2 regions of the Vallitalea guaymasensis genome follow, and region 2 is predicted to be linked to the other one. Evidence: riboswitches for the same ligand, from Rfam matches in the RefSeq annotation. Region 2 holds a riboswitch; the other holds the start of a gene.
The links. A riboswitch is a leader RNA that binds a small molecule or an ion and turns the genes downstream of it on or off. The one in region 2 is predicted to bind thiamine pyrophosphate.

Region 1: it holds a riboswitch for thiamine pyrophosphate, as region 2 does, so the genes downstream of both, thiT (energy-coupled thiamine transporter ThiT) here and thiW (energy coupling factor transporter S component ThiW) in region 2, are expected to answer to the same signal.

What each region holds. Positions count from the first base shown of each region.
Region 1 covers NZ_CP058561.1:4,011,574-4,019,417, reverse strand. The annotation lists gene HYG85_RS17210 (ATP-dependent Clp protease ATP-binding subunit) at 1-993, opposite strand, end outside; gene HYG85_RS17205 (protein arginine kinase) at 1,024-2,061, opposite strand; gene HYG85_RS17200 (UvrB/UvrC motif-containing protein) at 2,055-2,567, opposite strand; gene HYG85_RS17195 (TlpA disulfide reductase family protein) at 2,714-3,469, opposite strand; gene HYG85_RS17190 (cytochrome c biogenesis CcdA family protein) at 3,549-4,241, opposite strand; gene HYG85_RS17185 (hypothetical protein) at 4,486-4,773, opposite strand; gene thiT (energy-coupled thiamine transporter ThiT) at 4,926-5,597, opposite strand; TPP riboswitch at 5,651-5,758, opposite strand; gene HYG85_RS17175 (substrate-binding domain-containing protein) at 5,887-6,858, opposite strand; gene HYG85_RS17170 (ABC transporter permease) at 6,990-7,844, opposite strand, start outside.
Region 2 covers NZ_CP058561.1:5,191,728-5,199,571, forward strand. The annotation lists gene HYG85_RS22420 (MBL fold metallo-hydrolase) at 79-912, shown strand; gene HYG85_RS22425 (helix-turn-helix domain-containing protein) at 1,043-1,879, opposite strand; gene HYG85_RS22430 (alpha-L-fucosidase) at 1,987-3,468, shown strand; TPP riboswitch at 3,529-3,636, shown strand; gene thiW (energy coupling factor transporter S component ThiW) at 3,769-4,272, shown strand; gene thiD (bifunctional hydroxymethylpyrimidine kinase/phosphomethylpyrimidine kinase) at 4,269-5,048, shown strand; gene thiM (hydroxyethylthiazole kinase) at 5,053-5,877, shown strand; partial or broken gene thiE (thiamine phosphate synthase) at 5,867-6,451, shown strand; gene thiC (phosphomethylpyrimidine synthase ThiC) at 6,494-7,801, shown strand.

The DNA.
Region 1 (7,844 bases), 1.2 Mb from region 2:
GGCAGAGTCTTTTTCTATATATTTTCTATATTCATCAAGAGTAGTAGCTCCTATAAGCTGTATTTCTCCTCTTGCTAGAGAAGGTTTCAATATATTTGATGCATCAATAGCTCCTTCGGCTGCTCCTGCACCAACTATTGTATGAATCTCATCAATGAATAATAAAACATTTCCTGCCTCTTTTATCTCTTTTAGAGCTTTTTTGATTCTATCTTCAAATTCTCCTCTATATTTTGAACCAGCTACCATTGATGATAAATCAAGAGCAACGACTCTCTTATCTTTCAATGTCTCTGGTATATTACCGTTAGAAATTTTCTGTGCCAGTCCTTCTGCAATAGCAGTTTTACCGACACCAGGCTCCCCTATTAGACATGGGTTGTTTTTGGTTCTTCTGCTTAATATCTGTATAACTCTCTCAATTTCTCTATCTCGTCCGATTATTGGATCGAATTCACCCTCTTTGGCCATATTAGTCAAGTCTCTGCTAAATTGGTCTAATACTGGTGTAGTAGACTTTTTATTAGACTGTGAGGAGTTAGCGTCTTTACCTGCTGGTGATTCTCCAAGATTCTTTAATATTAGTTGATATAATTTCTGTACAGTCACGCCTGAACTACTGATCAGTTTTACTGCAATACAATCTGTTTCTTTTAATAATGCTAATAAAATATGTTCAGTTCCTATCATAGTGGTTTTCATGTTAACTGCTTCTCTAAGACTTGACTCTAGAACTCTTTTAGCTCTAGGTGTAAAGTCCTCTACATCGGCAGTTGAAACATTACCTATAATGCCTATTTTTTTTATTTTTTCTAAAATAACATCTTCTGTTATACCTTGACTGTTTAGTATCTTTCCGGCAACTCCCTTACCTTCTTTTATTAGACCCAAGAGGATGTGCTCTGTTCCAACATAACCATGACCTAATTCTTTAGCTATTTGTCTAGACAAACTTATAGCCTCTTGAGCACGTCCAGTAAATCTACCCATCATAAGTTAACTCAAATCCTTTCTTATAATAATTTATATTATCTTTGGCAAATTATTTCTTATATAAGTTGCTCTTTCAATGTCTCTTTCATCTATTTTTAACTCTTTATTTATCTTTTTTTGAAGATTGGCTGGTTGGATACAAGTCATGAGTCCATAAATATTTATAGGATTTTTAATATCAGACTTCAGTATTCCCAGTTCATATCCAAGTTTTATATCTGATAATAAGGTCATAGCTTCCTTGGATGTAATTATTCTTGCATGTGCTAGAATTCCGTATGAACGATATACAGCATCTTCAAATTGCAATCTTTTTTCATTTAATAATTTATTTCTAAGGGCTCGTTCTTGTTCTACAATCTGTTTTGTCAAACTAGTCAGGTTATCAATGATTTCTTGTTCAGAGTGACCTAATGTAATCTGGTTGGATATCTGAAACACACTTCCTCTTGCTTTGGAACCCTCACCATATATGCCTCTTACTGTTATACCAAACTTCCCTATGGCATCTAAAATAAATTGCAGCTTACCAGTAGTTTCAAGGGCTGGTACATGTATCATATATGATGCTCTTAATCCCGTTCCAACATTAGTAGGACAAGATGTCAGATAGCCTATATTTTCATCGTATGCATAATTTATCTTTTCTTCTAATAAATCATCGATTCTATATGCATTCTGTAATGCTTCATCTAAGTTAAGACCATTGGTTATGGATTGAATACGAAGGTGGTCTTCCTCATTTATCATGATGCTTATACTTTCATCTTCTGATAATATAAGCCCTGTAGGTATTGATGTTTGTACAAAATTAGGACTAATCACATGACGTTCAACCATAGCTACCTTTTCTAGAGATGATAACTTGTTCATATCTACAGAATGGAAATAGCTATTATCTTCATGAGCATTTAATACTGCTTCTTTTACATCATCAATAATTCTTCCTGCATCTTCTTTTGATAGTCTACTAGGAAAATTATACTCTTCTATATTCCTGGCTAACCTTACTCTGCTGGATATTACTACATCATCACTACCAGAGCTTTTTTCAAACCATTTCAACATATGCCACCCTCCTTCTTCAATGCTCTTATGGCATCTCGAAACTTAGCGGCATCTTCGTATTCTTCTTTTACAACAGCTTCCCTCAACTTATTTTCCAATGATTGTATTTGTTTCCTTAATTTTATTTTTCCACCTGTTCTTTTTGGTATTTTACCTACATGTATATTACTTCCATGAACTCTTTTTATAACAGGGCTAAGCAAACTGGAAAATGATTTATAGCAATGACTACATCCAAATTTGCCTTTTTTCTTGAATTCGTTATATGTCATACCGCATTTTTCACATCTGATGACATCTTCTTTGTTATAGCTTTTGACATTAATGTTTTTATTGATATCCAAAAGACTACTAAGAAAGCTTTCAAAAGATATATCATTCTGAGGATATAGTTCTTTTACCTCCATTGCACATTTACTGCACAAATGTATTTCTTGTTTTTTTCCGTTAATTATTTTATTCAAGTATACAGTTGCAGGCTCTTTATGACATCTTTCACATAACATTTTAATTCCCTCTTTATCAAAATAAAATTCGATTATAAGCATATCCACTGATAAAATACATAATTTACCAGTACCAAATACATATAATATTATATCATAATGATTGAAAAATAGGACAAATTTTTTATATCAATTTCTATTTATATCTATCTATACATACTTATCAATTTTTCCATATCTTGTTCATCCATGGCATTAACGTACCCAATTACATCTCCTTCTTTACTAATCACATAGGTAGTTGGATAACCATTGATATAATAATTATCGGTAGCAGTACCGTCTTCATCAAATACTACAGGAAATGTTATACCTAAATCTTCAGCCCACTCAATTACTTCATCAATCGGCTTTTCACTTGCATCATGTTGTACATCAACCGCTATTATGGCTACATCATCATCTTTGTATTTTTCATGTATCTTTTGAAAATCAGGCATTTCATCTTTACAGTAACCACACCAAGTAGTAAAGAAGTTGACAAACACTAATTTGCCTTTATAGTCTGATAGTGTATAGCTGTTACCTTTTCCATCACTTAATGTAAAGTCAGGTGCTGCAATTGTTTCCTTATCTTCATTATCATCTCCAGTTTCTTTATCACCCTCTGGTACCTGCTCCTCAACCATGTCTTTATCATCTTCCTGAGTATCTTGTTCGTCCTTTGAATCAGTATCTTCATCTATGTTATCATCTTCACCTGTTTCTTTATCTCCAACTGCCATTTCTCCATCTTTATCATTATCGTCTACTACATTATTATCATTTTCTTTATCCAGTTCTGATTCTATATTATTAGTGTTATTGTCATCAATATTATCTTTTTCTGACTTACAACCGGTTATTAGAATAAGTATCATCACTAAGATAAGTATAGTATTAAACTTCTTATTGAATTTCATTGTAATCACCTCATTTTATTATAATTTTCTACTTTTTATTTCATTATAATTCTTTACTTTATTACATCAGTTATACATTTTATTTCACAACTAATAGTGATAAGGTATTAGTGTATAACATTATTCCCATTATAATCATCAATACTCCGGCAACCAATTTTATCTTATCAAAATACTTATAGATCTTTTTGTAGTTATTGATGAACTTACCCAATAATAGAGCTGATATCAAAAATGGTATGGCGAATCCAATGGAATATACCAGCATCATTCCTCCTGCTTTTAGATAATTTTTTTCAAAACTGGCTAAAAAGAGGATTGTTCCGATTATGGGTCCATTACATGGTGTCCATCCAAAACTGAATGTGATTCCAAGTAATAGTGACTTAATAAAACTAGGACTGTAATTCTTATACTGATATTTCTTCTCTTTATTGAACAGCTTTGTCTTGAATACTCCTATGAAATAAAGTCCAAATATGATTATTAATATTCCTCCTGCTTTTCTGATATAATCTTGATATGTTATAAGAGTATTATTAATAACTTTGGCTCCAAATCCAAGAGTTATATTAAGTATTGAAAGACCTAACACGAATGCTATAGAATTTATTATCATTATTCTTCTGATATTCTTATTTTTCTCTAGGTCTGTAATTGTTGTTCCAGCAAGGTAACTAAAATACAATGGTAATAATGGTAATACACAAGGAGTAAAAAAAGATAGAAATCCATTAAATATCGCTACCCAAAAAGTTAATTCATTTCCCATATGCCTTCCTCCAAACTTCAAAAATGCTTAATATACTTCTTTTGATATATATTATCATTAATATCATTATATTACTATATTAAAATTAATAAATTCATACATTGTTAACATATCAGTAAATAAATTATAGGGGCTGTCGGATAATACATTTTTAACATAAATATCAAGTAAGATAGCTAAACCTTGTCTATCTTCCAAAAGTTGTGCCATCTCCAAAAATGTATTATCGACAGCCCCCTGCTTATTAAGGCAATGTTGGACCATCTTCTGTATCTTGTTGGATATTAGAAATCATTCTCTTGAACATTTCATTGTCTAGCGCTCCCGATTTAGCCATCATACCAATCTCGTGAGAGGTTAAGTTACCCATATAAGGATGATCTTTGCTGACATTTTGATGTTCTTGTTTCTTTTCAATAATTCCTTCAGGTACACCATCAAGATCATTAAAATTAGTACTGCCAAAATTTTCGCTTATACTACCTGATTCATTAGTTCTGTTTTCATTATCCTTAGAATTTATCTGCTTCATAATTAGTTCCTTTCTTTTCTTTTATTGATGTAATATATCTCTATATGATATTTTAGAAGTTGAGAACTTCTATAAGATAAGATAAAAAATAGAGATAGTTTCCTATCTCTACTTAGTGTATGTCATTATGATATTATTATCCTAAACTTGTTCTATGAAATGGCAGATCTTTTTAATTGTTTTATTGCGTCATCTACTGGTGGTAAGAATAATAGTATTACTGTTAAGAATACTTCAACCGCTATATAAGAAATGTTGTATGCCATTGAATATAAGGTTGGATTCATATTAAAATCTGCTGCATAACTAGCAAAGAATATTACTCCTGTCAAGAAGTGACAGATAAACCTGCAGAATGCTCCTATGAATAAGCCTTTCATCAAACCATTTTGTGTTCTTCTGAATAATCCTGATAAGCCAAGTGCTCCAAAAGCTATTGGATAATCCAATAATAATTGAGCAGGATGAACTACCCATGGATCAATTATCAACTGTAATAATCCATATGTAATACCACAGATTACACCTTGAGTTGTACCAAACCAATATCCGATCAGTACTATGAACAACATACTGAATGGAGTTATTGAACCACCTTGTGGAAGTCTAATTATTTTTATCTGTGATAATACGATAGCTATAGCTATTGCAATAGCTGAATAGACTAGTTCTTTTGTTTTCATGGTTTTTGATTTACTACCCACTGATACAACGATTGTCAATAATAGTAATGCAACTACTACAATTATAATTTGTCCTAAAGTTGAAGTAATAATATTTTGCAGTTCTCCACTTGAAATTGCATTTTGAAATTCTTGAAACATAATAAAATCCTCCTCATAGTTAGGAAGATATCATTGACTGAAAGCAAATTATTAACGCACTTTTGTTGCTTCCCTTCGACGGCATTATCCGTATCAGGTTATAAGGGTCAGTAATATACTATTCGTACTTTCTCAGCCAACTGGCTCCCCTAGCTAATATTTATTTCACACATAATGTACTCTAGTTTTGCAATTTTGTCAAGGGCAAGTATTAAGATTATTAAAAGACCATATATCGTATATAATTACAGCTTTATCAATTACGATATATGGTCTTTATTAATAAATATTACAAATTATCTTTATTAACCAATAATAATGGAATAATAACTTTTTCTTCTACTTCTTCTCCTTTAGCTACTTTCATAGCTGCTTCAACAGCTTTTGCCATTTGTAAATCAGGTTGTTGTTTTACTGTTGCTGACATTTCATTCTTTTCAATTGCTACAAGAGCATCATCAGTTGCATCAATACCGAATACTTTAATTTCATTTAATCTATTAGCAGCTTTTATAGTTCTAACTGCTCCGAGTGCCATTTCATCATTATGCGCATAAACAACATCTAATTCAGGATTAGCCTGAAGAATATCTTCCATTACAGCTGCCCCTTCTTCTCTTGAATAATTAGCTGTCAGACTAGTAACTATTTTTATATCAGGATATTCATTAATTACATCTTCGAACCCTTTTTGTCTATCTAATGCAGATGGAGCACCTGCAATTCCTTCTAATATAGCTATTTGACCTTTTCCATTAAGTACTTTGGCAACTTCTTCTGCAGCTAATTTTCCTGCTTCAGCATTATCGATATCAAGATGTTGTACTACTTCACCACTATTGGAAGGTCTTGTTACAGTGATTACAGGAATATTAGCTTTATTTGCTTCTTTTACAGCCACACCTATGGCATCTGAATCTACTGGATTAATAATTATGATATCTACATCTCTAGCGATTAAATCTTCTACTTGTGATACCTGTGTTTCTGAAGAATCTTGTGCATCTAGAGTTATTATATCCATCCCTAGTTCTTCCGCTTTAGCTTCTCCTCCTTCTTTCATCGTGACAAAGAAAGGGTTAGCTAATGTGGATACTGCAAAACCTACTGTAATACTTTCTTCCTTAACGACTGGATCTTTTTTTTCTGACTCCTTTGTAACTGGTTCTTTTTTTTCTGGCTCCTTTGTTTCTTCTTTTTTACAACCTGCAAAACTCATAGATAATAAAATACACATCACAAAAACTAATACTTTTTTCATAATTTAAATCCTCCTCTTTGAGTCAAGTATTGCCTTACAATACTTGCATTTGGTTTATATTTTAAATTATTACTTGTTTAATAAGTCTCTTTTTTTTAGTTTCTACATATGTAATATACTCATTAACTTTTCTATTTTTCTTTGCTTTTTATTAAAACTGCTATTAAAATAATTAAACCTCTTATTATTTGTTGGAAGAATGCTGAAACACCCATTAAATTCATTCCATTATTGATAACTCCTATTATCACAGCCCCAAGTAAAGTTCCAACTATTGTACCGATACCTCCGTTCAGAGATGAACCACCTAAAATAACAGCTGCTATGACATTCATCTCTAACCCATCACTTGCTGTAGGTTGAGCAGATAAAAGTCTTGATGTTACTATTATTCCTCCAACAGCAGCCATTAAACCAGAAACCACAAAAGTGAGAACTCTGTATAGATTAACACTGATAGCTGATAACTTAGCCGCTTCCCTGCTAGCACCTATAGATTTAATATAGATACCGTGTTTTGTTTTATTCAAAAACATAAAAGCTATTAGAAATATTCCTATTGCTATTAAGCTTGAAACCGGAATAACTCCTACATACCCTGCACCAAAAAAATCGAATTTTTCTTTCAAATTAGAAATTGGTTTACCACTGGTAATAAGTAAGGCTAAACCACGGGTTATTTGCATCATGGCAAGTGTTACAATAAATGATTGGATTTTCCCATACACAGTCAATAAACCATTTATCAGACCCATAGTAGCTCCCATCAATAAACCAGCTGTCACCCCAAGGAAAATAGAGCCTGTAATATTGATAACATATGCGGAAACTACTCCTACCAATGCCGCCATTGACCCAACTGATAAATCTATTTCACCTATAAGTATTACGCAAGTCATCCCAACAGCTACAATTAAGTTAATTGAAATTTGACGAGTTATATTAAGTAAATTCTTTGTTACTAAGAAATAGTTTGATTGAATCTG
Region 2 (7,844 bases):
ATTGACATAAATTATCCAAGGGAGTATATTGAAGTTGAAATTATTAATAACTTATATAACTACATGGAGGTAAAATTTATGAAAGTACAATTTTTGGGAACAGCGGCTGCTGAAGGCATACCTGCATTATTTTGTAATTGTCCAATATGTATGGAATCCAAAAAACTTGGAGGAAAGAATATTAGAAAACGTTCAAGTATCATTATTGATGATAAGATAGTTATTGATTTCACTAATGATGTAATGCATCATGTTCATACCTATGGGATAGACTATTCTAGATTAGAATATTTGTTGATTACACATTCTCATAGTGACCATTTCAATTATTATGATCTAGAATTCAAATTACCATGTTATAGAAATGAGGGTAATCCAAAGTTGAATATCTATGCTAATCAAACATGTTTAGATATATTAGACCAGTTTGAGGATTTCTCAGGTGATATTAATGAACATTTTACACTTAATAGAGCTGAGCCATTCAAAACATTCTTTATCGAAGATTATAAGATAACACCATTAACTGCTAAACATAGTACTATGTATAAGGAAGAAGAGTGTCTAATATATATAATTGAACATGAAGGTAAAAGGATGTTGTACGGTTTGGATTCAGGTTATTATTTTGACAATGTTATTGAGCATATAACTAATCTTTATTTTGACTTAGCCATATTAGATTGTACATGTGGTTTTGGTGAAATCAATGAAAATTCAACTCATATGTGCTTGAAAGATAATGAACGGATTGTACATATATTAAGAGAAAACAATGCATTAGATGAAAAAAGTACAGTTATATCTCAACATTTTTCACATAATGGACTTGTTGTTTATGATAGAGATAAAGATACATTTAAGAATAAAGGTTTAATAATGGCTTATGATGGAATGAAAATAGAAGTTTAATATTGACTATAAAATAAGGGGCTATCGGATAATACATTTTTGTAGATGGCTACAAGTCTATCTTCCTTGATATTGACGTTAAAAATGTATTATACGATAGCTCCTTATTTTTAATTGTAGGACAGTTTATTCAGATTTTTTTATAGGTCAACTGTCTATATTGTTTTGGAGATAATCCAGTCTGTTTTTTGAAAACAAGGGAAAAATAATATGGAGTGCTAAATCCCACTAGTTCTGATATCAATTTTATACTTTCATTATTAATAGTTAATAGTTCCTTAGCTCTTTCGATACGCAGTCTGTTTATATATTCCATAGGAGACAGACCAAAAGTACTTGTGAATAACCTTATCAAGTAATTAGGATGAAGATTCATATAGTCAGCAAGTACATTAATAGTTATTTTATTATGGAGATTTTTTTCTATAAAATCTAGTAGTAAATTTAGCTTAGTATCTGTCATTTGCGTTTTGAGAGTAATATCATTTTTACAAATCTCTGAAAAATATGTAGATAATAGCTGCATTAATGTTGCTTGAGCATTCAATGGTGAGAAAGGATTATCACTATTATAGTAAGCAGTCAAGTCCTCAAAAAGTGAAATAATCTTTTGGGGATTTTTTATTGTCTTTATGTAGGGTATATCTAGAAAATCTGATATGGGAATTGAACCGATATATGCATTGAAGTGGCACCAGTGTTTAGTATAAGTTTTTGGACCTATTGTAGAATATCCATGTGTACAACCTTCTGGTATAAACATTAAATCTCCTGCTTTTGGATAATATGCAATATCATCAATGTAAACTACACCGTAACCTTTTTCAATAAAATATATTTTACAATAACCTAGGTTGTTTTGGGTGTCTTTCCAACTTAGAGGAACTTGATTGTAGGCTGATATTATTAAATTAACTCTAAGATAAGACATATATTTTGAAATCATTTTATCCTGTGATTTTGACATCTTCTTCTCCTTAATATAAATATTATAAAAATAGGTTAGTATTTTATATTTATATTATATCACAGATTAATTAATATATAAATATATTAGGGAAGGGAGAAGATTTCATGAAAAATATAAAAGATTATCTTGAGACTATTGACCAGGTTATAAATAAAGGACCTTATGAAGATACATGGGAGTCATTAAGGGAATATAAAGAACCTAAGTGGTATAAGGATGCAAAATTCGGTATCTTCATCCATTGGGGAGTCTATTCCGTACCAGCCTATGGTAATGAATGGTATCCAAGAAATATGTACATAGAAGGGTCAAAAGAATATGAGCACCACATAAAGACTTATGGTAAGCATAAAGACTTTGGATATAAGGATTTCATACCAATGTTCAAAGGTGAAAAATTTGATGCTGATGAATGGATGGAGCTTTTTGCTGATGCTGGAGCTAAATATGTTATGCCTGTTGCAGAACATCATGATGGATTTCAAATGTATGATAGTGAACTATCAGGGTTCAATGCAGCAAAGATGGGACCAGAAAAAGATATAATAGGAGCATTAAAGAAAGCTGCAGAAGAAAGAGATATAGTTTTTACTGCATCAAGTCATAGAGCAGAGAATTATTGGTTCATGTCAGGACTTAGGGAGTTTGATTCAGGACTTGAAGATATTCAGTTTCAAGAGCCTTATGGATATGCTGTTAAGTTATTTGAGAATGATGATTTGCATGAGACTACTCATAATATTCATAGTCAAGGACCATCTACTGAGCATTTGGATAATTGGCTTGTTAGAACTTGTGAACTTGTAGATAAATATCAGCCCAAGATTGTATGGTTTGATTGGTGGATACAAAATGTAGCCTTTAAACCTTATCTAAAAAAATTTGCGGCTTATTACTATAATAGAGCTGCAGAATGGGGAGAAGACGTAGCCATTAACTATAAATTTGATGCTTTTGCAAAAGGTACTGCAATATTTGATGTAGAAAGAGGTCAATTAGCTTCTATAAGACCTAGACTATGGCAGACAGATACAGCAATAGCAAAAAATTCATGGGGCTATACTGAGAACAATGATTTCAAGACTCCTGAATCAGTGGTATGTGACCTTATTGATATAGTAAGTAAAAATGGTTGCCTATTACTTAATATTGGTCCGAAATCTGATGGAACAATTACACAAGAAGAGGAAAATGTATTAAGAAGTATTGGTAAATGGTTAAGAATCAATGGTGAATCAATATATGATACTGAATATTGGAGTACTTTTGGTGAGGGACCAACAGAAGTCATAGAAGGGGCGTTCAATGATGAAAAACGTTCACCTTTTACTAGTGAAGATATAAGATTTACATATAATGCTCCATATATCTATGCTAATGTATTAAAATGGCCTGATAATGATAAAGTCGTAATTAAATCATTACAAAAAGGAAGTAAATATTTTGCAGGTGATATAATGGACGTTAAAATTTTGGGTTATGATGATGACTTGAATTATAAACAAGACCAAGAAGGGTTGATAGTAACTACTTCTAAGACCATTAATACAACTTATCCAGTTTGTATTAAGATAAACATTAATTAAATTCAAAAGCTATTGATTATATTAATTAAATATGTTACCATATACACGAATATAAAATTAAACATTGGCTAGGGGGGCTAGTATAGCTAGCTGAGATAAAGAACGATATTCTTTGACCCTTGACCTGATCTGGTTCGTACCAGCGGAGGGAAGCTTATCGTAATATTTATTGATATGGTATTAAGGCAATCCTCGGATTGCCTTTTTGTTATTTATAGGTTTGCTTCGCCAATAAACCTCATTAAAATGTTTAATTATCTTATCAACGAGTTAATTAATTTTATGAAAGGAAATGATTACATGAAACTAGAAACTAGAAAATTAGCTTTATCTGGTGTACTTATTGCGCTAGGTGTTGTACTAAGTCCGTATCATATTCCTATTGGTGCTGCAAAATGTTTTCCGTGGCAACATCTAATCAACGTAATATCTGCAATACTATTAGGACCTGTATACGCAGTAATTAATGCAATAGTTATATCCACACTAAGAAATATTTTTGCTATGGGAACATTATTAGCATTCCCAGGTAGTATTTTTGGTGCTTTATTTGCTGGTCTAATGTTCAAGAAATTTGCTAATACATATCTTGCTGCTCTAGGTGAAGTAATAGGAACAGGGATTATTGGAGCAATAATAGCATATCCAGTAGGTATTTTATTTATGGGCAGACAAGCTGCAATATTTGGTCTAGTAATACCATTTATTATTAGTTCTTTTGCAGGAGCTGTAATAGCTGTATTACTATTTGAACTTACAGCATTAAAAAAATTAGTAATGAAAAAGAAGGTATCTATACAATGAAAACAGCGTTAACAATTGCAGGTTCAGATTGCAGTGGTGGTGCAGGAATACAAGGAGACCTTAAGACATTTGCTGCTCATGGAGTGTATGGTATGAGTGTTATTACAGCTGTAACTGCTCAAAATACAACAAAAGTATCACACATACAAGGACTTGAACCTATAACGATTTCCAAACAAATAGAAGCTATATTTGATGATATAAAAGTGGACAGTATCAAGATAGGAATGTTGTTCAACAAGCGAATAATAACAGCTATCGTTAATACTTTTAAACATTATCAATTACCTAAGATAGTTTTAGACCCTGTAATGATATCAACAACAGGGAGGATTTTACTTAAGGGTGATGCAATAGAAAGTATTGTTAAAGATATGTTTCCATTATGTAATCTCATAACTCCAAATATACTTGAAGCAGAGCGATTGACTGATACACCCATAAGTAATACATATGATATGGAAACAGCTTGTAGAAAATTATATGAGCTTGGTTCAAAAAATGTTTTGGTAAAAGGTGGACATCTGAGAGATACAGCATGTGATGTTTTATTTGATGGTAATGATTTCACATATTATAACCATAAAAGAATAGACAACCCTAATACCCGTGGAACTGGATGTGCATTATCTTCTGCCATAGCAGCCAATATCAGTAAGGGGCAAAACACTGTTGATGCAGTTAGAATGGCAAAAGATTATATTACAAAAGCAATAGCAGGAGGATTTTCCATTGGTTCAGGAGATGGACCGGTTAATCACTTCATAGAGAGGTAATATTATGAATAATTATATTGACACTTTTGACTTTGGTAAAATATATAAAAATTCAATGAAACCGTTAGTACATTATATCACTAACTATGTAACATCTAATGATGTAGCAAATATGACTCTTGCTTTTGGAGGAAGTCCAATCATGGCTGAAGCCATAGAAGAAATAGAAGAAATAACTTCAATGAGCAATTGTCTAGTAATTAATATCGGTACTGTTACGTCTATTAAGGTACAGTCAATAAAAAAAGCTATACAGGTTGCAAATGATAATAATATACCTGTAATTTTAGACCCTGTAGGTGTAGCTGCTACAAGTTATAGAAAAGAAATAGTTTTTCATATACTTGATAATTACAAAATAGATGTAATTAAAGGCAATGCATCTGAGATAAAAGCACTCCTTGGATTAAAGACCAATTCAAAGGGTGTGGATTCAGAAGAAATAGATGTAGAGGATATCGGCGTTATTGGACAGAAAGTTGCTAAGACATATAATACCATAGCTGCAATTACAGGAAAAATTGATACGGTTTGTAGTGATAGGTATGTTGCTAAGATTAATGGAGGTTCCAAGATGCTTACTTCAATAACTGGAACAGGATGTATGATATCACCATTGATAGCAGTATCATTAGCCAAATCTTGTGATGCCTTTCTAAGTAGCATTTATGGTATATCAGCTATGGACCAAGCAGCTGATATAGTAGAAAATAACTTAAAAGACCAAGAATCAGCGGGGACATTTAAAGTAAAATTATTTGATAGTATCTATAATATGAAAAACAAGAATTTGATAGATGGAAAGAAGGTAATTGTAAATGAAATTTGAAAATGAATTATATTTGATTTCAAAACAATATCCAGATTTTAATATTCTACTAGAGAAGACAGAACAAGCTCTTAGAGAGGGAATTTATATTTTTCAATATAGAAGTAAAGAAAAGAATAAAGATCTATTACATAATGAAGCTATAAAAATAAAAGAATTATGTGATAAATACAATGCCTCTCTTATAATAAATGATAGAGTAGATATTGCAAAAGAAGTAGGAGCAGATGGTGTTCATCTTGGACAAGATGATACCAGTATAAAAGAAGCAAGAGATATTCTTGGTGAAGATGTTATTATCGGAGCAACAGCCAAAACTGTTGAAGATGCCGTAAGATGTTATGAAGAAGGAGCAGACTACCTTGGAGTGGGTGCTTTATTTCCTTCACCAACTAAACTTGATGCAGTACAGATTAAGCTTAAAACATTAATTGATATTAAAAACGCTGTTCCTATACCCATTGTTGGTATTGGAGGTATTACAGCGGAAAATCTATCAAAAGAAATTAATGAGAATGTAGATTCAATTGCTGTAATTTCTGAGATTTATGATTCAAAAAATATAAAGGATGCTATAAAAAAACTAAAAGACGCTTTTTTGAAAGGAAGGAATACAATGAATTATACTACACAAATGGATGCTGCCAGAAAAGGTATTATCACAAAGGAAATGGAAATAGTAGCAAAAAAAGAAAATATGGATGTTAATGTTCTAGCTGATAAAATAGCAAAAGGTACAGTTGTTATTCCAGCTAATAAAAACCATAAAAGCATTGATCCAGAAGGTGTTGGTGATGGATTAAGAACCAAGATCAATGTTAACTTAGGTATATCAAAAGACAGTTATGATATAGATAGAGAGCTTGAAAAAGTAAAAGTAGCTATTGATATGAAAGCAGAATCAATCATGGATCTTAGTAACTATGGTAAAACTGAGGAATTCAGGAAAAAACTTATTGATATGTCCTCTGCCATGATAGGAACTGTACCTGTATACGATGCATTAGGTTTCTATGATAAGGAATTAAAAGATATTACAGAAAAAGAGTTTTTGGATGTTGTTGAAAAACATGGTAAAGATGGTGTGGATTTTGTAACTATCCATGCTGGAATTAATAGAGAAACAGCCAATACATTCAGAAGAAACCCTAGACTTATGAATCTAGTTTCAAGAGGTGGTTCTCTTATGTTTGCATGGATGCAGTTAAATAAAAAAGAAAACCCATTCTATGAACATTATGATGAATTACTTGATATTTGTGCTAAATATGATATAACAATCAGTCTTGGTGATGCATGTAGACCAGGAGCAATAGCTGACTCAACAGATGCAAGTCAAATCAAAGAATTAATAGTGCTTGGTGAATTAACAAAAAGAGCATGGGCTAAGAATGTCCAAGTTATAATTGAAGGACCTGGACATATGGCTATAAATGAAATTGAAGCTAACATGTTGCTTGAGAAAAAACTATGTCATGGTGCGCCATTTTACGTATTAGGTCCTTTAGTAACTGATATTGCACCAGGATATGACCATATCACAGGAGCTATCGGTGGAGCTGTTGCAGCTGCGAGTGGAGCTGATTTCTTATGTTATGTAACTCCAGCAGAACATCTAAGACTACCTAGTATTGATGATATGAAGGAAGGAATCATAGCCACTAGAATTGCCGCTCATGCTGGTGATATCGGCAAAAAATTACCTAACTCAAGAGCATGGGATAATAGTATGAGCTATGCTAGACAGCAACTAGACTGGAATAAAATGTTTGAATTGGCTATGGACCCAGTTAAAGCCAAAAAATATCGTGAAAGTTCAAAACCAGAAGATGAGAATTCTTGTTCAATGTGTGGTAAGATGTGTGCAGTACGTAATCTAAACAAAGTATTGAATGGTGAAGATATAAATATATTAAGAGATTAAATTACACTTTACATTTATATATTATATATGTATAATAATTAAG